3 regions of the Planococcus dechangensis genome follow, and region 3 is predicted to be linked to each of the others. Evidence: riboswitches for the same ligand, from Rfam matches in the RefSeq annotation. Region 3 holds a riboswitch; each other region holds the start of a gene.

Region 1 (9,975 bases), on a different contig from region 3:
GTCAAGTTCGATGAGACATTTTGTTCGAAGACGATGTATTCGATGTCCTGTTCTCGCGCCATATCGACAATTTCCGTCAATTCTCTTTGCGACGGTTCGTCTTGGCTGTTCAAGCCGGCTACTGCTACTTGGTTAAAGCCGTATGGAGCAGACAAATAACCGAATGCAGAGTGGGAGACGAAGAATGTGTCGCGCTCGACTTGTGAATTCAAGTTTTGGAAAGACTCATCAAGTGCTTCTAGTTCAGCAACGAGCTCTTCATAATTTTGCTCAAACTGCTCAGCGCCTTCAGGGTCAGCCTCTGTCAACGAGTCGCGGACTGAAGCTGCCAATTGCTGGCTCAGCACTGGAGAAATCCACACGTGTGGATCGGTAGAACCGTGGTCGTGCCCTTCGTGGCCATGTTCGTCTTCCTCGTGCGCGTGTTCTTCATCTTCTTCATGTCCATGTTCCTCGTCTTCTCCATGCCCGTGTGCATCTTCCTCGTGGCCATGAGCATCACTGGCTGCTGCGGCTTCTAATTGCTCATCTGTAATGGCATCTGCAGTCGCAACGAATTCGAGGTTTTCATCTTTTAATGTTTGCTGCGCGCTGTCGATAAAACCTTCAAGCCCAAGCCCGACATAAAACAATAAATCGGCATCGGCCATATCGATCATGTCTTTTTGTGTCGGTTCAAAGGTATGTTCATTAGCCCCTGGTGGATAAACCGACTTAACATCAACGCGGTCGTCGCCGATGCGCTCTGTAAAGTAAACGAGCGGATAAACCGTTGCATAAACATCGATTTTTTCTTCCGCCGTCTCATCCGCCGAATCATTTTCAGCTACAGGTTCCTCGCTGCTGCCGCATGCAGCGAGCAGTAGAATTAATGCCAAACTCAATATCGTTACTAGTCGTTTCATAATGTTCCTCCGTAAATTCTGTGTATTTTCTTAAAATGTAATGATTACGTTTTGTTGACTCTTAGAATGATACAATACAACTCCATTGAACACAAGAAAAAAAGCCGCCTATTTTTCAGGTGGCCATTTTTCTGGGACAAAATCCACTCCACCTTTATGGAATGGGTGGCAGCTTAGTATGCGGCGCATTGCGAGAAAGCCGCCTTTTAGCGCTCCGTGTTTTTCCACTGCTTCAATGCCATAATGCGAGCAAGTCGGGTAGAAGCGGCAGCTCGGCGGTGACAAGGGAGAAATGAAACGCTGGTAAAAACGAAACAACTTCACTAATGCGGTTTTCATGTTAATTCCACTTCTTTCTGTTGGTGTACGCTTCATTGATGTTTATTGTAGGGCTTTTAAAGGTATTTATAAAGCAGAAGAACTTATCAATAAAAAATGGAGAGTGATCGATTGTGTCGGAAAAACTAAACGAAGAATTGAATGTCCAAGTTGCAACGTGGTCAGTAGTCTACACAAAATTACATAATTTTCACTGGTATGTGAAAGGCCCGTCATTCTTTACATTGCATGTGAAATTTGAAGAATTATATAATGAAGCGACAGCGCATATGGATGAGATCGCAGAACGCCTTCTTGCGCTAGGTGGAAAACCGGTTGCCACGATGAAAGAGCAATTGGAACTTTCGGTTGTCGAGGAAGCTTCGAGCAGTGAAAATGCGGAAGAAATGGTCGACACATTAGTGTCTGACTACGACAAAGTCATGAAGTCCTTGAAAAAAGGCATGGAACTTGCTGCACAGGATGGCGATGACATGACAGAAGATATGTTGAATGCCATCCATCAAAACTTGGAAAAGCATTCGTGGATGCTCTCTGCATTTCTCGGCGAAAAGAAGTAGAATAGAAGAAATGGGGCGTACGACCGTTTGCCGGTTGTGCGCTTTTTTCTACAGCCGGGAGGACTTTCTATGGAATACAAGGATTTGAATGGCTATCCATGCCGTTTGTTTTTTGAACAAGGGCAATCGCAGTTTGAAAGCAAGCACGTCCTGATCATTGCGAAATGGCAAGGCGATTGGCTGCTGACGAAACATCGCGAACGCGGCTTGGAATTTCCAGGCGGCAAAGCAGAAACGGGCGAGACGCTTGAACAAGCTGCACGGCGGGAACTTTACGAAGAAACCGGTGCCAAAGCAGAGCAGTTCGAATGGCTTGCAGAATATACGGTCCATACGGATGCGCCTTTTTGTAAAACTGTCTACACGGCCGTTATCACGGAAATCGATGATGTTGTGCGGATGGAAACGGATGGGCCTGTCCTTGTTTCGCAGTTGGATATGGATGAGCGCTATAGCTTCCTCATGCGCGATAAGGGCATGGAGGAACTACTAAAGAAGGTGAATTAGCTTGAAAAATGGAGAAATTGAAAGCTCGCGACGGTATCCGTCCCCGAATCCGCATGTCCGCCTCTATGAGCTGACGTATTGGTCTGAGGGTTTAAGAATTAAAGGAATGCTCGCCCAACCCAAGTCCGGAGCGACAAGGAGTGGAATTCTATATTTGCGCGGGGGCATCCAGTCGATCGGGATGGTGCGGCCGGCAAGGATTGCGCAATTTGCTGCAAAGGGCTTCACGGTGTTTGCTCCTTATTACCGAGGCAATCGCGGCGGCGAAGGCAAAGATCAGTTTGCAGGGGAAGACCGTTGGGACGCAGTGCATGCAGTCGATGTGCTGAAGAAATTCACGAATGGCCAGATTCACTTATTGGCTTTTTCAAGAGGCGGCATCATGGCGATATGGACGGCTGTGTTGCGGCGCGATATATGTTCTGTCGTTACGTGGGCCGGGGTGACCGATACGGTGTTGACTTATAAAGAGCGGCTCGATATGCGCCGCATGATGAAACGGCTATATGGGGGAACACCGAACACTGCGCTTGCCGCATTTGAAGAACGCAACCCACTTAAGCACCTGGGCGATAGCGACGCCGCGTTTCTGATTATCCACGGCTTGAAGGACCAACATGTATCGGCGCAACAGGCTTTTTTGTTGGAGGAAGGATTGAAAGTCCATGGTCACCATTATGAGACATGGTATTTTCCGGAGTATACGCATTTTTTCCCGCCGGCACAGAACCGGCAAACCGTCGAAGCTTTGACAGAATGGATGACCCGTCAGGAGAACAGATGTCACTGATCATGACAGAGCTGAAGTAAAAGTGCCATGTAGAAACGACAAGCTTACCATTTAAAAAAGACCGAAGAAAATGGATTCCATTTTCTTCGGTCTTTTTGATTTGATTAGTTGTGGGTAGGTCCGCCTTTAACGCTGACCGCAGGATCGACTGTTCCGAATTTCTCGAAATTGTCTTTGAACTTTTTCGCCAATTGCTGGGCTTTCGTGTCGTAAGCTGCTTTGTCAGCCCATGCATTACGAGGGTTCAAGACTTCGGTCGGAACACCAGGAATCTCTTTCGGCATGTGCAAGCCGAATACCGACTCATGTTCCATGTCCGCTCCTTTAAGTTCACCGCGGATGGCTGCGCGCACCATTGTGCGTGTGTAAGACAATTTCATTCGGTTTCCAACTCCGTATTCGCCGCCTGTCCAGCCAGTATTGACCAGGTAGACATCTGCACCGTGCTCGTCGATTTTATCGCCGAGCATTTCAGCGTAGACTGTTGCATGAAGCGGCAAGAATGGCGAACCGAAGCATGTTGAGAATGTTGCTTCCGGAGATGTGACGCCACGCTCTGTACCGGCAAGTTTAGACGTGTAACCGCTGAGGAAGTGGTACATCGCCTGTTCTTTTGTCAATTTGCTGATTGGAGGCAATACGCCGAAAGCATCGGCCGTCAAGAAGACGATCGTTTTCGGGTGGCCTGCTACAGACGGCGTGACGATATTATCGATCGCTTCAATCGGATAAGCGGCGCGTGTGTTTTCAGTCAATGAACCGTCGTCGTAATCCGGAATGCGTGTATCTTCATCAACGACTACATTCTCGAGTACAGAACCAAAGCGGATAGCATCGAAAATCTGCGGTTCGTTTTCACGGGACAAATTGATAGTTTTGGCGTAGCAGCCGCCTTCGATATTGAAAACGCCGTTATCGGACCAGCCGTGCTCATCGTCACCGATCAACTTGCGATCTTCGTCAGCTGACAAAGTTGTTTTACCTGTACCAGATAAGCCGAAGAATAATGTGACATCGCCGTCTTGTCCAACGTTTGCGGAACAGTGCATCGGCAAAATGCCGCGTTCAGGAAGGATATAGTTCATGATCGAGAAGATGGATTTCTTCATTTCGCCTGCGTATTCAGTGCCGCCGATCAAAATGATTTTCTTTTCCATCGAAACGATAATAAAAGTTTCAGAATCCGTGCCATCAACCGCCGGGTCCGCTTGGAAACTCGGAGCGTAGACAACAGTGAATTCAGGTTCGTGTGCAGCCAATTCTTCAGCGGTCGGGCGGATGAACAATTGGTGTGCGAAAAGGTTATGCCATGCGTATTCATTGATTGTTTGAATCGCAAGACGTGACTCAGGGTCTGCCCCAGCAAAGCCTTTGAAGACAAACAGTGCATCTTTTTGCTTCAAATGATTAATGACTTTAGCATATAGGTTTTCAAAGATTTCAGAAGAGATCGGGCGGTTGACGTTGCCCCAATCAATTTTGTCTTTCGAAATCGCCTCTTCTACCATATACTTGTCTTTAGGCGAACGGCCGGTGTATTTTCCGGTTTCAGCTTTTACAGCGCCTTCGCGTGTCAAAACAGCCTCTCCACGGGATGTTGCAGCTTCCACCAATTGTGGAACGGACAGCTGCATGTTAATGTTTGAGCCGCTCAAAAGCTCTTTCAAATCATTTGCAAAGTTCACTGAAGTCATATATAGGTACCTGCCTTTTCGTGTATTCCCATAAAGATGGGGTAGTTGTATATTCGAACATTAGTATAACACATTAAGATGATTAGTCTATACTAATAACCATAAATCTTTCAATGTTCGTGATTTGTGCATATTTTTATAGAAGAAAGATGGATACATATAAAAGTCTGTCAATTGTTTGTTCTAAAATCGTTGACAGCAGTTGCGGCATTCCGTAAGATGGGAAATTGAACGGATACTCTTATTCCGAGCTGGTGGAGGGTGCAGGCCCAATGAAACCCGGCAACCTGCTGCTTTTGCAGCGATGGTGCCCAACCTGAAGCAAGGTGAAAGCCTTGGACGATAAGAGTGAAAGGTGCTTATGATGATTATTCCTTTCCTCATTGAATTAGATGAGCGAAGGGATTTTTTTATGGAATGCCCTTAATCCTCGTGTGCAGGCTGAAAAAGCTGGAAGTTCAATTCCATTCATGGAAACGGACTTGACATGGGAAAATGAGTACCGTATCAATTTCGAGAGCAATCTCGCAGGATATAAGGAGGAGCTTTTTTTGACAAACCGTCGATTATTCACATCAGAATCAGTAACAGAAGGACATCCCGATAAGATTTGCGACCAAATTTCAGACGCAATCTTGGATGCGATCCTAACAGAAGACCCAAATGCGCGTGTTGCGTGCGAAACGACCGTGACAACAGGACTTGTATTGGTAGCGGGTGAGATCACTACTTCCACATACGTGGATATTCCGAAAGTTGTCCGCCAGACCGTGAAAGAAATCGGCTATACGCGTGCGAAATACGGTTTCGACTCTGAGACGAGCGCAGTCTTGACAGCGATCGATGAACAGTCACCCGATATCGCTGCCGGCGTCAACGTGGCGCTTGAAGCCCGTGAAGGCCAGATGACCGACAAGGAATTGGACGAAATCGGTGCGGGCGATCAAGGCTTGATGTTCGGCTATGCTTCAAACGAAACAGAAGAGTTGATGCCGTTGCCGATCAGCTTGGCGCATAAACTCGCACGCCGCTTGGCGGAAGTGCGCAAGGAAGAAATTTTGCCATACTTGCGTCCGGACGGTAAAACACAAGTTACAATCGAATACGATGAAAACAACAAACCGCTGCGTGTGGATACGATCGTCATCTCCACTCAGCACCATCCTGAAGTCAGCCTAGAGCAAATCCAGCGCAATTTGAAAGAATACGTCATCAATGAAGTCGTACCGGCAGAGCTTTTGGATGCCGAGACGAAATACTTTATCAACCCGACAGGCCGCTTTGTTATCGGCGGGCCACAAGGGGATGCGGGTCTTACTGGCCGCAAAATCATTGTGGATACTTACGGCGGCTATGCAAGACACGGCGGCGGTGCATTCTCCGGGAAAGACGCAACGAAAGTTGACCGTTCCGGTGCATATGCTGCACGTTATGTTGCAAAAAACATTGTCGCTGCAGGCCTCGCAGATAAGTGCGAAGTTCAGCTCGCATACGCGATCGGTGTTGCACACCCTGTATCGATTGCTGTCGACACATTCGGGACAGGTACAGTGAGCGAGGAAAAATTGATTGAACTTGTACGTGCGAACTTTGATTTGCGCCCGGCAGGAATCATCAAAATGCTTGACCTGCGCCGCCCGATCTACAAGCAGACAGCGGCTTATGGCCACTTCGGCCGTACCGATGTTGACCTTCCGTGGGAACGCACTGACAAAGTGGAAGCTTTGAAACAACAGGCAAACGCATAAGAAAAAGCAGGCGGAAAATATCCGCCTGCTTTTTTCTATTGTAGCGATTTGTAATAGGCGGCTTTTTCCGCGTACTCCCGGACAATGCGTTCCATGTCCTTTTTGTCCGTCTCATTCAGTTCCCGGACCACTTTGGCGGGCCGGCCAAACGCGAGTGTACCGGGCGGTATCTTTTTGCCTTGTGCGACAAGGCTGCCAGCTCCGATAAATGCGCCTTCCCCGATTTCTGCACCGTCCAAAATGACCGACCCCATGCCGACGAGAGCGCCTTTTTTGACTGTGCAGCTGTGGAGCGTCACTTGATGGCCGATTGTTACGTCATCTTCCAAAACGAGTGGATTGTTTGGGCTTTGATGAAGCATCGACAAGTCTTGGATATTGGTGTTTTTCCCGATGATGGTCGGTGCGACATCGCCGCGGATGACTGTATTGAACCAAACAGAAGAGTTCTCACCGATCGTCACATCCCCTGTCACAGTGGCATAATCCGCGATAAATACCGTTTTGTCAATTTTTGGTGATTTGTCTTTATATGGATAAATCATGGCAAAGCTCCTTTATCATTGATAAGATGTAATTAGTTCTAATCCTATCAAAACAAACGAAAAGGTCAATTGAACAAGCCTTAAGGGGGCGCTGGTATGTGGAAATGGCAAGCGGAAGGGGAAGCAAGAGGTGTAGCGGTATTGATCCATAGTGCGTACGAAGAGCACCGGCGCTATGCGTGGCAAATCGAGAAATGGCGAACGAGTGGTTTTGATGTCTATATGGGAGATTTGCCGGGTCATGGTATACATGCTGCGCAAGATGGAGTGCATAGGGAGCACTTTTTTGAATATGATAAAATGGCTGCCGAATTGCTGCGCTTAGCGGCTGAAAGTTCCTTGCCGATTGTGTTGGTTGGCCACGGATTAGGGGCAGCCATAGCCATTCAGGCACTAGTCGCTAATCGCCATCCGGTGTCTGCGGCTATTTTGACATCTCCGTGGTTCGAATTGAAGAAAATGCCAATAAAGCAATCACTCGCATTTTCTGGAATCAGCAAGCTGACAAGAAAACGCACAGTCGACCATGGCCTTGAGCTCAGCTATTTGACGCGCCGTAAATTCCAGGACGGGCACCAAGCGAGCACAGCGATAAATTCAGTCAGCACGCCTGCTTGGTGGAAACAATTGCAAAGTTATATGGAGCTAGCTGCACAAACGCGTATACCGGACATTCCGTTGATGCTCCATATCGGCAAGCGGGATTTGATCACTAAATCGTCCGCCAGCAGAAGTTGGTTGCATCAGCAAAAGTTGTCGGAATTCCATTTTAAGGAATGGGATTTTTGTTACCACGATTTGTTCCAGGAGCCGGAGCAAGAAGCGGTCTTTCAACAAAGTTTGCAATTTGCCCGATCGGTAACTGATTTACTAATAGAGAAAAACAGGGAATAACTTGAAGCTTGAAAGTATAATTCGAATCCTCACATTGATAAAGTATTCATGAGCAGTAAATTGTGCACAAGGAGTGATGGATTTGTCGTTACGCTATAGTATTTTAGATCAGTCCCCAATTTCTCAAGGCCAAACCTCACAACAAGCGTTAGCTGACACGGTCCGCTTGGCGCAGTACGCTGAATCCTGGGGCTATACCCGGTTTTGGGTATCGGAACACCACGATGCGAAAACATTGGCAGGGTCATCGCCCGAAATTTTCATCAGCCATATCGGGGCACAGACGAATTCGATCCGGCTTGGTTCCGGAGGCGTGATGCTGCCTCATTATTCAGCGTTTAAAGTGGCCGAAAACTTCAATTTACTGGAGAGTTTGTATCCGGGGCGCATTGATGCTGGCGTAGGAAGAGCCCCAGGCGGCATGCCGAGGGCTTCGCTTGCCTTATCGAACGGCCGAATGCGCGAAGTGGAAAAATTTCCTGCGCAATTGGATGAACTGCGCATGTATATAGAAGGCAGTATTCCGCCTGAGCACCGCTATCACGGAATGACAGCTACACCGGTTCCGCCCAATGCGCCATTTATTTGGATGCTAGGATCTGGTGAAGATTCATCCATACTTGCTTCGCAGAAAGGGTTGCCGTATATGTTTGCCCATTTCATTAACGGTGAAGGGGGACAGGATTTCACTCAGCGCTACAGAAAAGACTTTATCCCCCATCGCAACAGCAAGCCTTATGTCGGGTTCGCAATTTTTACGGTGTGCCAGGAAACAGAAGAGCAGGCGGAATATGTGGCATCATCACTCGATTTATCGCTTGCCATGGGAGCTCAGGGGATGCCGTCCGATGGCACCCCGCCGCCGGATCAGGCGATGGCTTATGAATATTCGAAATTCGAAAAGCTGCTTGTTGCGGACAACCGGCGGCGCATGGTGGTCGGTGACCCGGTACAAGTAGTGGACCAATTAGAAGCACTCGGCGAGGCATATGGCGCCAATGAAGTGATGATCGTTTCCGTCGCCTATGATTTCAATGATAAGTTAACGACATTCCGATTGATCGCAGAGGAAATGGCTAAAAGAACGTCCGAAAAAAAAGTATTAGGATAACTTATGGTCAGCCTTTTCGAGTTGTCAAGAAACTCGGAAAATCGCATTTTCCGAAGCTTATCGCTCGCTTTCCATGGGACGGGAATCGTGTTTCCTCGTCACTAAAACCGTTGCTCTCACATCTGCACAACAGATGCGTCGCAAATGAATGCGCTCAGCTACGCTTCGCTCATTCATTGCCTGCGGGGTCTCTCAAACCCGTCGCCTCGCTGCTCCCACAGGAAAGATAAAGCCGAACTACGTGAGGCATTATCTTTGCGATGTAATGCGTAGCATTATTGAGCAGAAGGTTTTACGAGCAAATGCTTCTCCAAATACTGAGATAGTTCATTGATTTTAAATTGAAGAATAAATAATAGTCTATATGATTCTTAGTGAATCAAAGACTTATTCAACACTCCGAAACAGCAGGCTGATTAATAACCTGCTGTTTTTACTTGTTTGTAGAAAAAGGTTTACAGATGAGCTGGGGGGATAAAGAGTTGAAACAACAGAAATAAGGAAAGAGGGAATGCAGATGTTTGACCGTACCGCAGGCAGCCATGTAGTGGAGCTGTTGAAACAATGGAATGTAGATCATATATACGGAATGCCGGGAGATTCCATCAATGAATTGATGGAAGAACTGCGCAAAGTGGATATTCGCTTTATCCAGATCCGCCATGAGGAAACAGGTGCGCTTGCGGCTTCCGCCTATTCGAAGCTGACGGGACATATCGGAGTATGCTTGTCGATTGCAGGCCCCGGGGCGATTCACCTGCAGAACGGCTTGTATGATGCGAAAAAAGACAAGACTCCGGTGCTCGCGATTGTCGGGCAAGTGACCAGCACTTCTGTCGGGACCGATACGTTCCAAGAATTGAAGCTGGAATCGATGTTCGA
Region 2 (9,975 bases), on a different contig from region 3:
CGCCGAACAGGCGCTAGAAAAAGGAGACGAGCCGTTTGGTTCGGTGCTCGTGTCGGCGCAAGGGGAGGTGCTGTTCGAAGACCATAACCACGTAGCGTCAGGCGACCATACACAGCATCCCGAATTCGCGATTGCGCGCTGGGCGGCGGAACATATGGCGCCAGATGAACGGGCCGAAGCGATCGTCTATACATCCGGCGAGCATTGCCCGATGTGCGCGGCGGCGCATGGCTGGGTCGGACTTCGCCGCATTGTCTACGCGAGTTCGTCTGAACAATTGGCAGGTTGGATGAAAGAGCTCGGCGCCCCGCCTTCGCCTGTCCGCAACCTCTCCATCCCAGAAATACTGACAGACCCGGACGTCGACGGGCCGGTGCCGGAACTTGCGGAACAAGTGCACCAGCTTCACCGCCGTTTGCACGAATCAAAACAGTAAGCCCATAAAAAAGGACTGCGAAGAAATTCTCTTCGCAGTCCTTTTATGTTGATTACACCAAAACAGGGATGTCGCTTCGGATGAGGTGGTCGAACGCGCTGAGTGAAGCCGTGGCGCCGCCGCCCATCGAAATGATGATCTGTTTGTATGGCACGTTCGTGCAGTCGCCTGCTGCGAACACACCCGGCATATTTGTTGCGCCGCGCTGGTCGATGACGATTTCGCCGTGCGATGTGCGCTCGACGAAGTCACCGAGCCAGTCGGTGTTCGGCACGAGGCCGATTTGGACGAAGACACCGGACAGCTCGACATGTTTTTCTTCGCCGCTTTGAAGGTCGATATAGGAAATGCCGTTCACTTTGTCGGTGCCGGTAATTTCCTGTGTGCGGGCATTCGTCAGCACCGTCACGTTCGGCAGGCTCTTTAGGCGGTCTTGCAAAACAGAATCCGCTTTAAGCTCTGCGTTGTATTCCAACACCGTAACATGGTTGGTGATGCCTGCAAGGTCGATCGCCGCTTCAACACCGGAGTTGCCCCCGCCGATGACTGCGACGTCTTTGCCGGCAAATAGCGGGCCGTCGCAATGCGGGCAGTACGCCACGCCTTTGTTCTTGAACTCTTCTTCACCAGGGACGCCGATATTGCGCCAGCGTGCACCTGTTGAAAGAATGACGGTCTTGCCTTTAACGACTGCGCCGTTTTCGAGCTCCAGCTCGAACAGCTCTTTTTTCTCCAAGCGTTTCGCACGCTGCAAGTTCATGACGTCGATATCGTATTCTTTCACGTGTTCTTCAAGGCTGGCCGCAAATTTCGGGCCTTCCGTGCGCTTGACGCTGATAAAGTTCTCGATGCTCAAGGTATCCATTACTTGTCCGCCGAAGCGCTCAGCGACGATGCCGGTGCGGATGCCTTTACGCGCCGCATAAATCGCTGCGCTGGCTCCAGCCGGCCCGCCACCGACAACGAGCACGTCAAACGGCTCTTTGCCATCGAATTCGGAAGCATCGGGCGCGCTGCCGAGTTTCGCAAGCAATTCTTCAAGCGACATGCGGCCGCTCGCGAACGATTCGCCGTTTAAGAAGACCGTTGGAACGGCCATGATGTCTTTGCTTTCAACTTCTTCTTTGAACGCCGCGCCGTCGATCATCGTATGTGTGATGTTCGGGTTGAGGACGCTCATCAAATTGAGTGATTGCACGACTTCCGGGCAGTTCTGGCAGCTTAGACTAATATACGACTCGAAATGGTATGTGCCTTCGAGCGCTTTGATCTGGTCCATCGTTTTCTGTTCGGCTTTCGGCGCACGTCCGCTCACTTGCAATAGGGCAAGAACGAGTGACGTGAACTCATGGCCGAGTGGAATGCCCGCAAATATGATGCCCATCTCTTCGCCTGGACGGTTGACGCTAAAGCTCGGGGTTCTCTCAAGCTCAGTGCGCTCTACTTGAATGCGCGGGGACATGGCGGATAGTTCTTCCACCAAATCGACCATATCTTTTGATACCTTGTCGGAACCGGCGCTCATTTGGAGCAGCACGTCGCCTTCCAAAAGCTGCAAGTATTGCTCTAATTGTGCTTTGATTTGCGCATCTAGTATCATCGTCAAAACTCCTTAAATTTTGCCTACGAGGTCAAGGCTTGGCTTCAATGTGTCGCCGCCTTCTTCCCATTTAGCCGGGCATACTTCGCCTGGGTTGTTGCGCACGTATTGTGCGGCTCTGATTTTGCCGACAAGCGTGCTTGCGTCGCGGCCGATGCCGTCTGCGTTGATTTCTGCAGCTTGGACGATGCCGTCAGGGTCTACGATGAATGTGCCGCGCTGTGCGAGTCCTTCTTCTTCGTTAAGAACGTCGAATCCGCGTGAGATGCGTTGCGACGGGTCACCGATCATCGTGTATTCGATTTTGCCGATTGCATCTGAATGGTCGTGCCAAGCTTTATGGGTGAAGTGCGTATCTGTAGAAACGGAATACACTTCCACGCCAAGCTCTTTCAAAGTCGCGTATTGGTTTTGGAGATCCTCAAGTTCAGTCGGGCAAACGAATGTGAAGTCTGCTGGGTAGAAGCACACAACGCTCCACTGGCCTTTCATGTTTTCTTCAGTGACCTCGATAAATTCGCCGCTTGCCGCCTGGTAAGCTGACGCATGGAATGGTTGGATTTCTTTTCCGATCAAAGACATAAAATAATTACCTCCTGAATATTTTTTTAGAATGACCATAATCGATAACATAAAAAAAAATTGAAGTAATTCACCTCAATTAATATAGTTATCTGATTATAATGATTCTAATTCTATTTCCATTGTCATATGAAACGGGAATTTTGTCAAAGAGAACCCTTTCGTGTAAACGCTTTCTTTATGGGAGTAAGAAAAGTCAATAATAAAAGGGCGTTGGATACAAATCTGCACAAACAAAAAGCGGGGAATAAATAGTGAAATAAATAGCAATCAAATATTTCGAGATAACTAACTAATGTTTAAGAAGGATATTTTCTCATCGAATCTTTCCTAATTGAGAGAAGCGTTATGGACAAAGGAAGTTTAGTTTTCTCCCGGTTTGCCCATAGATAAGGTGTGAGTTTCCACCGGTGTAGTTTATGATAGAAAGAAAACAGGGGGGATCAGATGGGCATGAAAGTGGGCATTATCGGGTGCGGGGGAATCACAAAAACGCGCCATGCACCGGAATATTTAGCGAATCCGCATGTCGAAAGCATCGTCTTTTACGACCGCAACCTGCATCGTTCCGAAGCGATGGTCGAATTGTTCGGCGGCAGGAATGTAGAGCGTGTCGAGGAATTATTCAACGATCCGGACATTATCGCCATCAGCGATTGTTCGTCGAATGAACACCACCATCTGTTCACTACGCAAGCGCTGTTGAGCGGCAAGCATGTGCTGTGCGAAAAGCCGATTTCGTTGACACTGGCGCATGCTGCGGAAATTGTGGCGGCCCAGAAACAATCCGGAAAAAAGCTGATGGTCGACCATAACCAGCGCTTTACACGTGCGCACCAAAAAGCCCGGGAAATCTTGTCCAGCGGGGAACTCGGAAAGATTTTGACGTTCCGCACCGCATTCGGCCATGCAGGACCTGAAACTTGGGGCATCAATAAGAGCAATTCCACTTGGTTTTTCAAAAAAGAGCGTTCTGGATTCGGCGTCGGCGGAGATCTAGGCATCCACAAAATCGACTTGCTGCATTATTTATTGGACGACGAGATTGTCCAAGTGAGCGCGTTTCAAGGGGCTTTGCACAAAGTCGATGAAAACGGCGAGCAGATTGAAGTGTGCGATAATCTTGTGTGCAGCTTGGTGACCGAAAAAGGGCGTCTCGGCAATGCGGCGTTTTCCTGGACCTATTACGGCGAAGAAGACAATAGCACCATCCTTTATTGCGAAAAGGGCATTATGAAAATTTACCATGACGACGACTATCAGCTGCAACTCATCATGCACTCCGGCGAGAAAGTGAATTATCAATTGGAAGCGATGCAAACAAATGATAACCAAACCCCGAGTGGCGTCATTGACGCGTTCATCGATTCGATTCGCTTGGATCAGGATCCGCTGGTGACGGGCGAAGATGCGTTGAAATCGCTGAAAGTCATCTTGGGCATTATGGAAGCGGCGGACACCCAACAAGTCATCACCATCGAAAAAGAGACTGTCCTTTATTAATGGGACGGTCTCTTTTCGATTGCATCACAATCCAAAACGCTTGAGTGAAAACGGGGTGATGTCGTATTGGCTCTTGCCGTCCAATGCCATTTGGCTCAGTACTTCGCCCATGACGCTGCCGAATTTGAAGCCGTGTCCTGTAAAGCCGCAGGCGAAAATGACGCGGTCGTTATCGGGGTGGTGGTCGATGATGAAATGATGGTCATCAGAGACGGTATACAAACAGGTTTTCCCTTGTTTGAGCGCTCCGCCGGCTCCGGGCATGTAAAGGTCGAGGAACTGTCTCAAGTCGCCTTCATCGCTGTCGTATAACCCGAAGTTCTGTGTGTGCTCATTCGGGTCGATCGGTTGTCCGCCGTCGGACCTGCCGATTTTCACGCCGGCTCCGTCTATGCTCGGGAAACCGTAAAACATCATGTCGTGGTCTTCCACAAAAAATCCCGGGAAATCCACCGCGTCATACATGGCAGGCGCATCGAACCACCCGACGGCTTTGCGTGTCGGCTGAATCGGCAGCTTCAGGTCCGGCAATAATTTCGCCGCCCATGCACCGGTCGTAACGATCACTTTTTTTGCATAAAAAACAGACTGCCCGGTGGAAATTTTCACGCCATGCACGTCATTCAGATCGATGTCTCGAACCGGGGTATTCGGGATGAATTCCACCCCGTTTCGAATGGCCAATTCTTTATACGCACGGATGGCATTTTCGCTGTAAAGCACGCCCGCTTGCGCTTCAAAACAGCCGATGAAATGATCCGGTACTGTAAAACCAGGCCATCTTTCTTGAATCTCCTGGCTGCTTAATACATCCAGCGGCAAGTCGTAGCTTCTCGCAGACGCGATCATTTCCAGCAGAAAGGGGGAGTCATTCGGGCCGAGTCCGATGACGCCGGTGTTGTCGAAAATCTTAAAACCGGTTTGCCTCTCCAAGTCTTCCCATAATTGCTGTGCACGTAACACTAACGCAACGTAATGTCTGCCTTCGCCGTAAGCATGGCGTATTAAGCGGGTATCCCCGTGATGGCTTGCTTGGCTATGAGGGGGATCGAACGCATCGATCAATAAGGTCTTGGCGTCTTGTTGTGCCAAAAAAGCGCCGGCAGCCATCCCCATCGTTCCGGCGCCGATAATGGCGACGTCAAAAATCGTTTTTTCGGTCATCTTCACTTCACTCCGTTCTGTATGAGAGTTGTATGAATGGGCTTGCATGAATAGGTTACGGCCTCTAAGTATTAGTCGATCGTATGGAATATTTTGAGACTTGTCAATTTTTTCTTTAGCTTAACTGAGAAGCAGAGTTTTTGAAAACTAGCCCCTTTACCGATAGATTTTATTTATTTTTAAGCAACTTAAGTGGAAAGCAAAACCTACGCGCAGCAACATCTTGCAAGAAATTAAAGGGCTTACATTTTTATGCAGTTCCACGATAAAGCGAAAAAATGTGTTTGACACAAAGGGCAATGTCAAATACTATCGGTAATATGTTAAATAATTAAATAACTTATCCAGAGAGACTGAGGGACAGGCCCTGTGAAGTCCAGCAACCATCATTTTTAATGAGAGGTGCTAATTCCTGCAGAATGGCGTCATTCTGAGAGATAAGAAATTGGTCCAAACCTCTTTCTATTTGAAAGAGGTTTTTTTGCATCAAAAAGGAGGCCAGCAACGCATCGGCTGAAATGGAAGGCACAATAAAATAAATCCACATAAAAAAGGAGCTAGGGACATGACAAGAAACCAATACATACTCTCATCATTAGTTTTATTAGGAAGCATCGGCGCACTCGGCGGCTGTTCATCAGAGGAAGCGGTAAGCGCCACGGGCGATCAAGTGATTTTGGTTGGTACGCAAAACGACTATCCGCCCTTTGCTTTTGCGGACGACAACAACCAATTGACAGGCTATGACGTCGACGTCGTGAAAGCGATCGACGAGCAATTGGACGGCTATACGTTCGAGTTTGTCGCCGTGCCGTGGGACAGCATGTTCCTGGCGCTCGAGTCGAATAAAATCCAGGCGATCGCCGACCAAGTAGCGAAAACACCGGAGCGCCAAGAAAAATACTTGTTCACGGACGAATCGTATTTTGCAGCGGAAACGGTCATTGCCGTAGCGAGTGGAAGAGAAGACATCCAAACGATTGAAGATTTGGAAGGCAAGGCAGTCGGGGCGTTGGCGGGCGATTCGTACACGTTGTTGTTGGAGGAATACAACGAGACGGCTGATGAGCCAATCAACTTGAAGTACAGCGAAAGCGGCAACCCTTCGGAGATTTTGCAGGATGTGCAAAATGGCCGCGTTGATGCGTATGTCAATGATCCGATCATGATGAATGAGGTATTGGAAAAAAATGATTTGGGCGTAGAAATTGTTGGGCAGTCGCTCGTCAACGACGACATGGGAATCGTCTTGAAAAACGGGGAAGATGGCGAAGAGTTGAAGGCTTTACTGGACCCGATCATTGAGCAATTGAAACAAGACGGCACTTTGTCTGAACTGTCGACCAAATGGACCGGCGGCGACTACATCCCCGAATAAGCCAGTGGAAGGACAGAGACCATGGAAAATTTACTAGATTTGAATTTCTTGATCGAAAGCTTTCCTGCCATTGTTTCGAGGCTGCCCATAACGATCGGCATCGCTGTCGGCTCATTGATTTTGAGTTTATTCATCGGAATGGCTGCTGCATTGATCAAAATATACAAAGTGCCAGTGCTGAATGTCATTTCATCCATTTACGTATCATTTATCCGCGGAACACCGCTTTTGGTGCAGATCTACCTCGTGTTTTACGGAATCCCGAAAATCATTTATTTTCTTCAAATAGAATACGGCTGGCTCATGTCGGCGGACGTCAACAGCATTCCCCCGGAAGTGTATGCGCTCGTGGCGTTTTCCATCAATTTGGGTGCTTATTTGTCGGAGACGATCCGTTCGGCGATCGAATCGGTGGACCGAGGGCAGTTTGAGGCAGCCAAAGCAATCGGCATGACCCCGACGCAGATGATGCTGAAAATCATTTTCCCGCAAGCCTTATCGGTGGCGATTCCGAACCTCGGCAATATGTTCATCAGCACAATCAAAGACACTTCGCTTGTGTTCATCATCGGTGTCATCGATATTATGGGGCAAGCGAAAATCCTCGGGTCCCGCGGCTTGGCGTTTTTTGAAGTGTATATTGCGGTATCGATCGTCTATTGGATTTTGTGCATCGCCGTCGAGCGATTGCTGGTGAAAATCGAGAAGCGGGCGCGCAGATATGAAAGAGGGATTGCCTGATGATCAAATTGGAAAATATTCATAAATATTACGATAGCCATCATGTGTTGAAAGGAATTAACCTCACTGTCGATAAAGGCGAAGTGGTGGCGGTTTTGGGACCAAGTGGCTCCGGGAAATCGACGCTTTTGCGCTGCATCAATTTCCTCGAGCAGCCGACGAGCGGCATCGTGGAGATCGGGAGCAAACGAGTGGATGTGGCATCGGCCAAAAAAGCCGATATTTTCGCCTTAAGAACGTCGACCGGCATGGTGTTCCAGCAATACAATTTGTTCAAAAATTTAACCGTGCTGCAAAACGTTATGGTCGGCTTGACGAGCGTCAAGCAACTGAAAAAGCCGGAAGCAAAAACGAAGAGCCAGGATATGTTAAAGAAAGTCGGTCTGAGCGATAAGCTTAGCCATTATCCTGCACAATTATCAGGCGGCCAGCAGCAGCGGGTCGGCATCGCACGGGCTCTCGCACTCGATCCGGAAGTGCTGCTGTTCGATGAGCCGACCTCGTCGCTCGACCCCGAGCTGGTCGATGAAGTATTGGCCACAATCCGCAATGTAGCAGACACCGGCAAAACGATGTTCATCGTGACACACGAGCTGAGCTTCGCACGCGAAATCTCAGACCGCGTCATCTTCATGGAAGACGGCGTCATTATCGAACAAGGAAGCGCTGAACAAATCTTCACGCGTCCTCAAATGGAAAGAACTAGGCAGTTTTTAGGAAAAGCGGTTAAGGACTAAAGCAAAGACGCGAAAATGAATTTACATACCGGAAGGATGAGTAACCGTGAACCCGATCGAACAAATTTTGCATCACTTCCCTATCGTCATAGTTGACGGGGCCATGGCTACAGAGCTTGAGAACTATGGCTGTGACTTGAATGACCGCTTGTGGTCGGCGAAAGTCTTGATGGAAAACCCAGCATTGATCAAGCAAGTACATATGGATTATTTTCAGGCAGGGGCGGACTGTGCCATTACAGCGAGCTATCAGGCGACCATCGAAGGGTACAAAGAAAGAGGGTTGACGGAACAACAGGCCATCGCTTTGATCCGAAAGTCGGTCGAACTTGCCGCACAAGCGCGCGATGAATTCTGGAGCGGTGTGACGGATCGGTCGAGCAGGCCGAAACCTATCGTCGCGGCGTCAGTCGGCCCGTACGGAGCATTTTTGTCTGACGGCTCGGAATACCGCGGCGACTATTCCGTGACAGAAGATGAACTGGTGGCGTTCCATCAAGAGCGGATCCGCGTGTTGGTGGAGGCGGGCGCAGACATCTTGGCATGTGAAACGATTCCGTGTCTGGCAGAAGCGCAAGCGATTGTCAGGATCCTTAAGGATTTTCCGGACGTCTATGCCTGGTTCACGTTCAGCGCAAAGGACCATCTCCACATCAGCGACGGGGAAAAAATTGCGGACTGCGCCGGCTGGCTGGACGGGCACGCGCAAGTGGCGGCGATCGGCATCAATTGCACAGCGCCGCAGTATATCGAGTCGTTAATACAAGAAGTGACAAGCAAGACTTCAAAACCGGTCATTGTCTACCCGAATTCCGGGGCAAGCTATGATCCGGTAAGCAAGACATGGAGCGAAGAGCCGTCGGCCAATGCTTTTTCAGCCAACTCGAAAGCGTGGCACAAAGCAGGCGCCCAAATTATCGGCGGCTGTTGCAGCACGACGCCTGATGATATTGCCGACGTGGCGTCTTGGTCACGCGACCTCAACCCCTCGCAAGTTTAGCCAATAGGACTGCCTCCGTTGTGCGATTTTAAAACCCAGTTGACAAGTAGGTTTTAAATATAGTCTAATGTGAATAAGCTTTTTCAGCATAAGGACTGGATTACAATGAGGTAGGAGAGATCCTCCTAACTTTTAAAAAAACAAAGGAGGATCTCTATGGTTAAAGAGCAATACCCCGTCATGGAAGAGGCGTCGTCGTTTTTCCTGGAAGGCAATCACACCGGCATCTTGCTGTGCCATGGCTTTTTGGGCACACCCCAAAGCGTCAAAGAACTGGGTGAGGCGCTTGCGGCACAAGGCTATACGGTGTCCTGTCCGAGGCTTCCCGGCCACGGCACGCATTTCACAGACTTGGAACGATATGGCTTCGAAGATTGGTTTGCACAAGTCGAACAAGCCTATCAGGACCTGAAAGCAAGCTGTTCGACCGTTTTTGTCATCGGGCAATCGATGGGCGGGACCTTGAGCTTGGATTTGGCCAGCCGTTATCCGGACATTGAAGGAATAGCCTTGATCAATCCGGCGATCGACATCCCTGCGTTTGAAACCTACCGCAGTCAGCCGCCTCTTGCTTATGTTGCTGAAGATCGACCGGACATCAAAAAAGCGGATGCGGTAGAAATCACTTACGAGCAAGCGCCGGTCCACGCGTATCAGCAATTATTGCGCTATATGGATGCCGTCGACGCCAAACTTTCAGCCGTACGTTGTCCGGTCGTCTGTTTCCAGTCGCTCGAAGACCATGTCGTGCCGCCGGGCAATACCGACTCTATTCTCAGCAAAGTCGGATCCGGACATACAATGAAGCACGAACTGCACAACTCCTATCACATC
Region 3 (9,975 bases):
ATGACGTTCGTGCGTTCGCCGACAAACAGCGGGCGCATCGAATCGTCGTATTCGAGCACTTCGATGCCCGATATCGCATGGCCGTGGCTTGTTTCATTGCGCACGCGCGGCGCAAGCCCATCGACCGCTTCGCGCACTGCCGCAATATGCGCAGGCGTCGTGCCGCAACAGCCGCCGACGACATTGAGCCAGCCTTTTTCGGCAAAGCCGCGCAGTTTTTTGGACAAGGATTCCGGCGTTTCGTGGTAATGGCCTTCCTCGTCCGGCAGCCCGGCATTCGGGTAACAGCTGACGTAACCTGATGATAATTCGGACAATGAACGCAAATGGTCGGTCATGAATTCTGGGCCTGTCGCACAGTTTAAGCCGACAGAAAGCGGCTTGATATGCTCGATTGACACATAAAACGCTTCGATCGTCTGACCGGCGAGCGTCGTGCCCATCGGTTCGATCGTTCCGGAAATCATCACCGGAAGCTCTATCCCCGTTTCTTCGAACGCATCGCGTATCGCGATCGTCGCCGCTTTGACGTTAAGCATGTCCTGACTCGTTTCGAGCAGCAGCAAGTCTGCGCCTCCTTCAATCAGCGCTTTCGCCTGCACTTGAAAATCTTGCTTTAATTCATCAAACGTAATGCCGCCGGTCACCGACAAGGTTTTCGTCGTCGGCCCGAGTGCACCCGCTACAAAACGCGGCCATTCCGGCGTCGAGTATTTTGCCTGGCTGATCTTAGCGATTTCCACCGCTTTTTTATTGATTTCCGCTGCTCGGTCTCCGAGTCCATATTCGTCGAGGACGACCGGTGTGCCTCCGAATGTATTCGTGCAGATGATGTCGGCGCCTGCTTCTAGGTACGCATCATGGACCCCTTCTAGAACGTCAGGGCGGACGATGTTCAAATATTCGTTGCAGCCGTCATATTCCTCCCCGCCGAAATCTTCCGCGGATAGGTCCGCGTTCTGGATCATCGTTCCCATCGCTCCGTCGATGATCAAAATGCGCTTTTCTAGCTGTTGTTCAATGAGATGTTTTGACATATTGGCCATCGCTCGCTTTCTCTATATCTAGTTGGCGGATGTAGCGGATCAATTCGACCGTCATGTCATAGCGGACAAACGGTGTGATCAAATAAATGCCGTGGAACAATTCCGCCGCCGTGTCGATCAATTCTTTGGCGATTTGGATGCCTTCTGCCGTCGCCTTGTCTTTGTCTTCGCCGCATGCGCGCATGCGGTCGAGTGCATCTTCCGACAGCTTGATGCCCGGCACTTCGTTATGCAGGAAATCCGCGCTGCGAATGCTCGTCAGCGGCATGACCCCAAGGAAAATGGGCGTCTCCAGATGCTTCGTCGCTTCGTAGATTTCAATAATCTTCTCTTTCGTATACACCGGCTGTGAAATGAAATAATCCGCGCCCGCTTCGATTTTCTTCTCCAGCCGCTGGACGGCGCGTTCGACGACGCGGACATTCGGGTTGAACGCTGCTGCGACCGAGAAATTCGCTTTTTTGCGCAGCGGCTTGCCGGAGAACGAAATCCCTTCATTCAGCTGTTTGATCAACTGGATCAATTCCATGCTCGACACGTCGTAAACGCTTGTTGCGCCGGGGAAATCTCCGACTTTGGTCGGGTCGCCGGTGACAGCCAGAATATCGTGGATGCCGAGTGCATCCAGTCCCATCAAATGCGATTGCAAACCGATCAAATTGCGGTCGCGGCAAGTGATGTGCGCAAGAGGTCTGACGTCTTGCTTGTGTTTGATGATGGAACCCATCGCCATATTGCTGATGCGCGGCGAGGCCAGCGAATTGTCCGCCATGGTCAAGGCATCGATGCCTTCTGCGTCGAGTGCTTTCGAGCCTTCGAGGAATTTGTCAATGTCCAAATGGCGCGGCGTATCGAGTTCAACGATGATGGTCCGCTCGGTTTTCGCTTTTTCGTGCAAGGGTTTGTCTTTTAACGCCTCCGCTTCACGGATGACGATTGGCTTTTTCTCTTCGACTTTCTTTTCGGTAATCGGCTGCAGATGGCCGATGCGCTTTTTCACCGCTTCGATATGTTTCGGCGTCGTGCCGCAACAGCCGCCAATCAAACGCACACCTTCTTCGCGCAGCAAAAGTGCCGCGCGGCCGAAATAATCGGCATCTGATTCATAGACGATGCGGCCGTCTTCGATGTCTAGCAATGAAGCATTCGGATACGCCGACAAAAAAGCTTTTTTCGGCAGTTCGACGCCCTCGAACGCCTGTATGGTGTGGTGCGGGCCAAGCCGGCAATTGACCCCGACGATTTCTGCACCGAGCGCTTCGAGGCGGTGCAAGCCTTCGTTCAAGCTCATGCCGTTTTGCAAGACGCCCGGTTCGTGCATCGATAATTGCGCGATGAGCGGCGCATCGGTCAAAGTTTTCAAATGGCTGATGGTGGCGGCGAGTTCTTCAAAATCGTAGTAGGTTTCAAGCAGCAAACCGTCCGGGTCGCCCGATAATAAATGTTGCGCTTGCTGGTCGACCATGGCTATGATTTCGTCCAAGGTCGCATCGCTTTTGCGGATGCCGCGGATGCCGCCGATTGTGCCGACGACAAATTGCCCCCCGTCTTTGGCGGCTTTGTTGGCGATTGCGATAGCCGCTTTATTGATTGACTCGACTTGTCCTTCGAGGCCGTAGCGGGCGAGCTTATGTGCATTGGCGCCGTACGTGTTCGTTTGGATAATGTCCGCTCCGGCAGCGATATAATCGCGGTGGATCTTTTCGATCACTTCGGGGCGCTGGATATTCAATTCCTCGTTGCAGTATTCAATGCCGTAAGAGTACAAAAGCGTTCCCATGGCGCCGTCTGCCGTCAGCATCCGTTTGTTCAGTTCATCTAATAACATGTTTTGTCCTCCTCCGGTTTTGGTTTCTGCCTGTTGTCAAATTGCTTCGATATGAAACAAAAAAAGCCTTCCATGAAAAAGAAGGCTTTACGATATCGGACTCGTTCCTTTTCATCTGCCAGGCGCATGCCTGCTGGATTTAGCACCTGACCGCTAGCGGCTGGTTGCTGAAGCGTCATCGGGCCAGTCCCTCGACTTCTCTAGATAAGAATTCACTATGCAATTTTTAGTATTCCCACATGATACCCCCTGTGGTGAATCGGGTCAAGGTGATTAGTCAAAAAACAAAGAACTTTCTGTTACCTTTCCACTATTCTCACCAGGATGCCGGCACACTCGGGTTGATTTTCGCCCCGTCCACCGTAAATTTATACCAAGTGAACGGGCGTCCATCGATTATCCATGTAATATCGACGCGGCGCGGAATTTCGATGCCGTCGACCGTCTGCCAGTCATGCACTTCGGCAATGCACGGCAAGCGAACCGATTCTTCGTCCACTTCTTTATAGCGCATCGCACGCGCACGCTTTATGCGCCCTTGTTCATCAAACTCGAACGTTACTTTTGCGATCGATTCATTGTACGTCATTTCTGCATCCACTGAATGCGCAGTGCTTTTCGTAAATTTCACGTACGGGCTAAAGACGAGTCCCGGCAGCCACACCATCTCCATCAAAAACCGCTGCAGCGCCGACTCATTCAATTTGCCATCCGGCATCTGGCGGTTGATCGGCACCAGTCCTGCAAAACGGATACGCATGCCTGCTCGCCCGTCGCGGAAACTGTCAGATCCGGTCACTGATAAGCCATCCATTTTCATGCGCGCCTTCCAATAAAACGACGGCGGCTCGACAAAACTGTATTGCTCCGCTTTCGATTCGGCCCATTCTGTCTGCTCAGGCTTAGTCTTCATCCAACCCGTCTGCTTGATGTACACCGCCATCACTTGCTCACGACCGATCACGCCGATTTTCCCGAGCCATTTTGCCATCGGCTCCGGCAGCGCCTCCGCCATTTCCTGTGTGACGGCTCCGGCAAGGCGGACTTCCGGCCACGTCGGCTTTTCTTCCGCTGTTAAATTTTTGTACTTACGATACGCCCCAAACACGCCAACCATACTAAGCGACAACCCAAGAACCGGCCATATGCGTTTCATGTGCTATACCCCTTTCCGTTTTGACTGTGCTTTTGCACCACTCGTTCCTGACTATAGCTTTCGACACGAGATCATTTATCCCTGCCAGAGCCAGCCAATAGAAAAAACGCCCCCACAAATCGCGGGAGCGTTTAAAATTAGGAAGCGTCATTTAAAGCCGGTTCAAGATGTTCTTTCAACGCTGGGCCTAAAGTTCTCGAGTACAGCGTCGTCAAATGGTGTTGATCACGGTAGACGAGCACATTGCCGATGACCGGCGGACAGTTTGTATCCGTACAGAAATATTCAGAGAGGTCGGCGAACGAGACGTTTTCCGGAATGCCTTGTGTATTTTCCCAAGGCACCACATCAGCCAGCGCTTTGTCGCGCGGCACGGAGCAGTTCGCCTGGCTCAAGTTTTCCAAACACTTTGTCGGGTCGACTTTCATGCGCGGATTGTCGCGCACCGCGAAAATGTCGGAGATTCCTTCGAAACGCTGCCATTTGTCGATATACCCTACAGGTACAGTATCCCCTTTACCGACTGTCGCAGTCGTAAAGATCGTGTCCGGCGGATCTTGCAGCAAATGCTGTTCCAAATTATCGTTCCACTCCATGCACGATTCGGTCAGCAGCTCACCGAAATCATCTGCAGTAAAACGGCACGCATCTTTGATGTATACATCGATGCGCATATTCAATTCTTCCGCAATTTCTTCGAGTGCCGGGAACCAATGCCCTGAATGCGAACCGCCAACGAGCGCCACGACATGTTCAGGGTTTTCCGTCACACCGAACGAACAGTCTTTAATATCGGTGCTTTTGCCGCCGTTTGTCGTGCAATCATCCTCACCGTAAAACGTCGGCAAGTCTTGTTTCGCTGTCAGGAAATCCGGCTGCACATCCGCACCTCTAGTCGGCTGGACGCCTTCTAGAACGGCGCGTGCGCCTGGATTGTCTTCTGTCGTAAAGCTGCCACCCGTGCTCGCTTGAACAAATACGCTCCATGACAAGCCGACGAGCAGCGCCGGCAACATCATCGCCACAAGCACTTTCGATAAACGCCTTTTCGACTGTTTGACCGGCAAATTGCGCACCGGCGCTTCCACGAGCCGGATCGTAATGACCGACAACACGAAAGTCAGCGCCAGGATGCTCAAACCGCCGAGTGCAGAAACCGTTTCCGTATTGAAATACGCATAATAGAACACCAGCAGCGGCCAATGCCATAAGTAAAATCCGTAGGAAATGCTGCCGAAATATTGGAACGGCTTCGAGCCGAGCAATTTTTGCACACCGAATGACTGGGCGTTTTCAGCAGCGATGATGACCAAGATCACCCCGCCGGTCGGCAGCAATGCCGCAAATCCCGGGAACACGGTCGACACCGGCAGCACCATCCCGGTAAACGCGATGATTGCAAGCCCTGCCCAGCCCATGATGAGATGAGTACGCCCCGAAAACTTCAAATACGGCAACACTAATGCCAATATCCCACCGAGGCTAAACTCCCAGACGCGCGCGAATGTATCGAAATATGCCCACGGCTGATTGACTGCGGTAATATACACCGAATAGCTGAGTGAAGCGATGAAAATGACCGACAACACCGCGAGCAATGTTTTGCGCACCGGTGTCTTCAGTATTTTCGTCGCCAGCAAATAAACGATCGTGATGACGATTGGCCATGTGACATAAAACTGGCCTTGAATCGACAGTGCCCAAAAATGCTGGAACGGGCTCGCCTCGTTGTTCTGCCCCAAATAATCGACTGCGCTATTGGCCAGCTGCCAGTTTTGGAAATAAAACATCGACGCGAACAATTCCGCAATCGTCTGGCGCCACGAGCTCATCGGCACCAGGAAGATCGAGACGATGGCAGATACCGCGATGACGGTAAATGCCAGCGGGAACAAGCGCTTAGCGAGCCCTAGTAAATTTTCTGTATAATTGATGCGGCCGTCGCGCATCATCCGTGCCAGCAATGATGTCGTAATCAAGTAGCCTGAGACGATGAAAAAGACGTCGACCCCGCCGGATACCGACCCAATCCAAATATGATAAATGGCCACAAGAAATGCGGCGACAGCACGGATGCCTTCTAACTCCGGGCGGAAGCGCTTTTCAGGCACTCGTAAATCTGCCATGTCTTTTCTCTCCACTTCTATTTCTTTCATATATACCATAACCAGATGTTTTAAAAGGCAATTTCTTGCTACATCATATTGTTATTAAAGAGGGATATTTTCAATCCATTTGCTAGTGTACCGCAAGCGCTTAAAAGTCTCAACAGGCCGTGCATAGTCAAAATATTCTTTGTTGCAAATAAAAAGCTTTGCCGCTTGGACGGCAAAGCTCTAGATTAAAATAGAAAGCTGAACATCAACCCGATATACATCGCGGCGACAAAGCCGACCCCGAAAAGAAACGACAGCCATTCCGGCAGTTTCTTGCGGTAGCCGAGCCATTGCAGGCCGAGGCATAACAAGCCGATCCCCATCAATAAAAATCCATCGATATTCGGCGTCCATACAGCATTGATCGGGATATACTGCGGCCCGATCAGCCATTCCGAAAACGGAGCGACGCCTTCTAAACGGAAAGTTTCGTTGATGTTGTGCGGTGGCGCCAGCTTGCTCATGAACGCGGTGATCAACAGCACGAGCACTAGCAGCCAACTTTCCACTTTGAGCCATGCATGGTTCGGGGCATCGCTCTTCGATAACAGCCCATTGATCAACGCTGCGAGCAATAGCGGCACAATGCTCAAATGCTTGAGCAATAATAATTGCCCATACGGCAGCACCCACGAACTTGCATAATCTTCAGGTGCGACAAAAAACAGCATGAGCCAAATGCCGGTGCCGATCAATACAACCATCATCGCGATGGAAAAAGGCGTAAACCAGCGCAGAAAGGCTCGCCAATTGTCGCCGTTTTTCATAAACCATGCGATGTGGATCAACACTCCCGCCCATAGCACGAGCGCCAGGAAATGGAGCGTGTGGCCTATTACACCTTGCCACTCGACAATCGATGCCGCATGGCTTGCATAGCCCACGTTCACCACACTAAGCACGAGCCAAAATGCCCGCATAGCAGCAGAACCATCGCGCCAGACGATGATAAACCATGCCAGCGCGATCAATACGCCGAATACATAGCTTTGCCCGGCACGGAATTGCACCACGACATCAACGGCTGCTTGTGACAGTCCGTATGCATCGGACAATAACAGCACGAGCTGGATAACAGGTGGAGCGAGCAGCACCGGCACAAGTGCGAGCGCGATCAGCAATAGCTTTTTTGGCACTTGGATGAGCGGTTTTCGCTCAGTTTTGATAAAACGCAGCACAACGTCCCCTGCTAAAAATGCCAACACGACATACAGCAAAAAATCCGACAGCGCGATGAACCAGCTCATCGTTTTTTACGCATCAATACAAAGGCACCGATCAACAACACGACCGCAAGCCCTGCGATGATGAGCGTGACATTGCTTCCCGACTGTTCTGTAGGAGTTGCCTGTTCACTAGCCGCCGCTTCTTCGCTAGCTTCCGTTTCCACAGCTTCAGACTGCTCCTCAGCCGCCTCGTCTGCAGCTTGTTGCTCAGCTTCCTGGTCTTCAGCTTCTGCGCTAGCTTGCTCGGTGACGCCGGCTTCGAGTTCAAACGCCATCGTCCCCTCGATCGGGTGGCCATCTTCACTTAATACGGCATATTCCACCACGTAAGAACCGTCCAACAATTCCTGTGCCGGTGTGCCGATCAATTGATCGTCCATGACCGCCACTTCACTGAAATCGACCGCTTCGCCGTCCATCGTCATGGTCATCGAGCTGCCTTGTTCAATCCCGGCACTGAAATCAAGTGCAATGGTGTCAAGCTGTTCGGTTACGACCTCCCCATCAGTTGGTGTCGAAGCTTCTAGCACGGAATGCGCCTGTGCCGTCATCGGCAAAATAAGAAATGCGCTAAGCAATAATAATGTTTTTTTCATGTCAATAATTCCTTCTTTCTCACTAGATCGGATTCGTTGGCGACTCCAATTCCTCCGCCAAACGCTCTTTTCAGCCTATTGGATTTTCCCAAAAGAAACAAGTGCGATGCCCTTGGATTTATGAAGTTTTCTCGAATTTTGACAGAAAAGGCGAAAAGCCCCGAGTGGATTCGGGGCTTTTCGATATACTCATAAACTCCTCACCGATTCTTGCGCCGTTGCTCCACGTTTTTGCAGCGCTTCAGCAAGCAAGCTGACGGAAATCATCGATACGAAACCAAGGATGGAACTGAAGAACATCGCCTGGAAAACGTGTTCGATGACTCCGGTTCCAGTCAGGATCATATAGCAGCCGGCTCCGCTGACGACGGAAGCGATGGCGCCGGATTTATTGGCGTGCTTCCACAAATAGCCGAGGCTGATCGGCGCCACGATGCCGCTGATGATGGCGGATGTGCCGAAATTCGTCAAAAGCGCCAAGGATTCCGGGCGGTTGATCGACATATAGAGCGACAATAGCCCGATAAAGATCAGCGAGATCTTGGACGCTCTCAACACTTTGCCGTCGAGTTCCTGTTCCGTCAAATTCTTGTGTTTATACAGCACCGGCACCGCCAGCACTTTGAACAAATCATTGCCGATGCTATTGGTGATGCCGAGATACAGGCTGTCGGTCGTCGACAGGATCGCCGAGATCAAGCCCATGACGAGCAGCGCGACGATGACGACCGGGAAGGCTTCCATAATATACGCCGGAATGGCACTGTCTGCAGAAGCGAGCCCCGGTAAGATGATACGCGCCGCAAGTCCTGCGAACACCGAGAAAATCGATAAGGTGAACAAGGAAATGCCGGCGGACAAAGTAAAGGTCCGCAAGTCTTCTTCTTTTTCCACGGTCAGCACTTTATTCATCAAATGCGGCAGCAGGACGAATGAAAACAGCAGCCACTGGATGCTCAAAATGGCAAATCCGCTGTAGAACGGCCCGCCGGTCGACAGCGGGGCGACAAGCGCCGGATCGATTGCCCGTAGTTCAGACTGCAAAGTGCCGAGCACATTCCAACCGCCGCCGATCGTCCACAGCAAGGAGACGAACAATAGGAGCGACACTGCGCCCATCGTGATTCCCTGGATGCCGTCGCTGACGATTTGCGCAAATGCACCGCCCAGGCTGACATAAACGACGGTGATGAAGACGCCGATTGCGATGCCCCATAAATAAGGGATGCCGATGACTGTCTCGAACATCGTCGCCAGTCCGACGTTTTGACCGACGATGTAGTAAACATTGAATAACACCAATAAGGCCACGAGCACTTGCAACACCTTGCTGTTGTAGCGGTTGCCGAGCCATTGGGGCATCGTCAAACTGCCGCCGTTTTTCTGGCCGTAGCGCCAAAAAGTTTTGGTGAACAGCAACAGCCCGAGCCAGGTGACCCCGAAGCAGCCGATCGTGTACCACAATGTCGACAAGCCATATGTATACGCCCAGCCCGGCACACCGAGGAATAGATTGGCACTGGCGTAAGATGCGCCGAAGCTGATGCCGACAATCGCGGGGCTCACTTTGCCTCTGGCAATCGCGAAACCTTTCATCGAACCGCTATGGGCAGCACCTTTTTTGCCAAGCCACGTGGTGAAAGCGAAATAGCCGACGAGCATAATGATGATCAGCGGCAAGAGCCATGAAGTTTCACCCTGCATTGCGCTCGCCTCCTTTGTTCGGTTTCGGGTATAGTTTGTTCCATAAAGTCAGCCCCGCTATCCAGAAGACAACGACGCCGATCCAATAAGCTGTCAGCATCCTCATTCCTCCTCTAGTTTTTGACTGTTTCGTGCAAGTGCTTGAAACTTCTGCCCGGATGATCTTCTTTCAAATGCGCTTGCCCGGTGCCATACACTTTCTCGCGGTATGTGCCTGGTGTGTATTCCGTTTGGACAAGCCCGCGCTCTTGCAATACCGGCAC

Evidence for each region. Region 3 has a riboswitch for S-adenosylmethionine ahead of ACFO5U_RS14720 (bifunctional homocysteine S-methyltransferase/methylenetetrahydrofolate reductase). Riboswitches for the same ligand answer to the same signal wherever they lie in the genome.
Region 1: another riboswitch for S-adenosylmethionine. It lies ahead of metK (methionine adenosyltransferase); the one in region 3 lies ahead of ACFO5U_RS14720 (bifunctional homocysteine S-methyltransferase/methylenetetrahydrofolate reductase).
Region 2: another riboswitch for S-adenosylmethionine. It lies ahead of ACFO5U_RS12470 (transporter substrate-binding domain-containing protein); the one in region 3 lies ahead of ACFO5U_RS14720 (bifunctional homocysteine S-methyltransferase/methylenetetrahydrofolate reductase).

The regions. Positions count from the first base shown of each region.
Region 1 is NZ_JBHSGL010000016.1:10,941-20,915, forward strand. Features, by position in the region: gene ACFO5U_RS16415 (metal ABC transporter solute-binding protein, Zn/Mn family) at 1-905, opposite strand, end outside; gene yidD (membrane protein insertion efficiency factor YidD) at 1,014-1,244, opposite strand; gene ACFO5U_RS16425 (Dps family protein) at 1,358-1,804, shown strand; gene ACFO5U_RS16430 (NUDIX domain-containing protein) at 1,874-2,311, shown strand; gene ACFO5U_RS16435 (alpha/beta hydrolase family protein) at 2,313-3,101, shown strand; gene pckA (phosphoenolpyruvate carboxykinase (ATP)) at 3,206-4,795, opposite strand; SAM riboswitch class I at 5,034-5,144, shown strand; gene metK (methionine adenosyltransferase) at 5,347-6,543, shown strand; gene ACFO5U_RS16450 (gamma carbonic anhydrase) at 6,579-7,088, opposite strand; gene ACFO5U_RS16455 (alpha/beta hydrolase) at 7,185-7,982, shown strand; gene ACFO5U_RS16460 (LLM class flavin-dependent oxidoreductase) at 8,065-9,093, shown strand; gene ACFO5U_RS16465 (pyruvate oxidase) at 9,611-9,975, shown strand, end outside.
Region 2 is NZ_JBHSGL010000005.1:1,881,058-1,891,032, reverse strand. Features, by position in the region: gene ACFO5U_RS12495 (nucleoside deaminase) at 1-436, shown strand, start outside; gene ahpF (alkyl hydroperoxide reductase subunit F) at 489-2,036, opposite strand; gene ahpC (alkyl hydroperoxide reductase subunit C) at 2,049-2,618, opposite strand; gene ACFO5U_RS12480 (Gfo/Idh/MocA family protein) at 3,066-4,121, shown strand; gene solA (N-methyl-L-tryptophan oxidase) at 4,146-5,285, opposite strand; SAM riboswitch class I at 5,623-5,729, shown strand; gene ACFO5U_RS12470 (transporter substrate-binding domain-containing protein) at 5,851-6,663, shown strand; gene ACFO5U_RS12465 (amino acid ABC transporter permease) at 6,685-7,404, shown strand; gene ACFO5U_RS12460 (amino acid ABC transporter ATP-binding protein) at 7,404-8,141, shown strand; gene mmuM (homocysteine S-methyltransferase) at 8,188-9,141, shown strand; gene ACFO5U_RS12450 (alpha/beta hydrolase) at 9,298-9,975, shown strand, end outside.
Region 3 is NZ_JBHSGL010000015.1:56,776-66,750, reverse strand. Features, by position in the region: gene metH (methionine synthase) at 1-1,037, opposite strand, end outside; gene ACFO5U_RS14720 (bifunctional homocysteine S-methyltransferase/methylenetetrahydrofolate reductase) at 1,018-2,874, opposite strand; SAM riboswitch class I at 2,983-3,085, opposite strand; gene ACFO5U_RS14715 (DUF6920 family protein) at 3,191-4,030, opposite strand; gene ACFO5U_RS14710 (acyltransferase family protein) at 4,168-6,156, opposite strand; gene ACFO5U_RS14705 (copper resistance D family protein) at 6,372-7,433, opposite strand; gene ACFO5U_RS14700 (copper resistance CopC family protein) at 7,430-8,008, opposite strand; gene ACFO5U_RS14695 (sodium:solute symporter family transporter) at 8,198-9,712, opposite strand; gene ACFO5U_RS14690 (LLM class flavin-dependent oxidoreductase) at 9,826-9,975, opposite strand, start outside.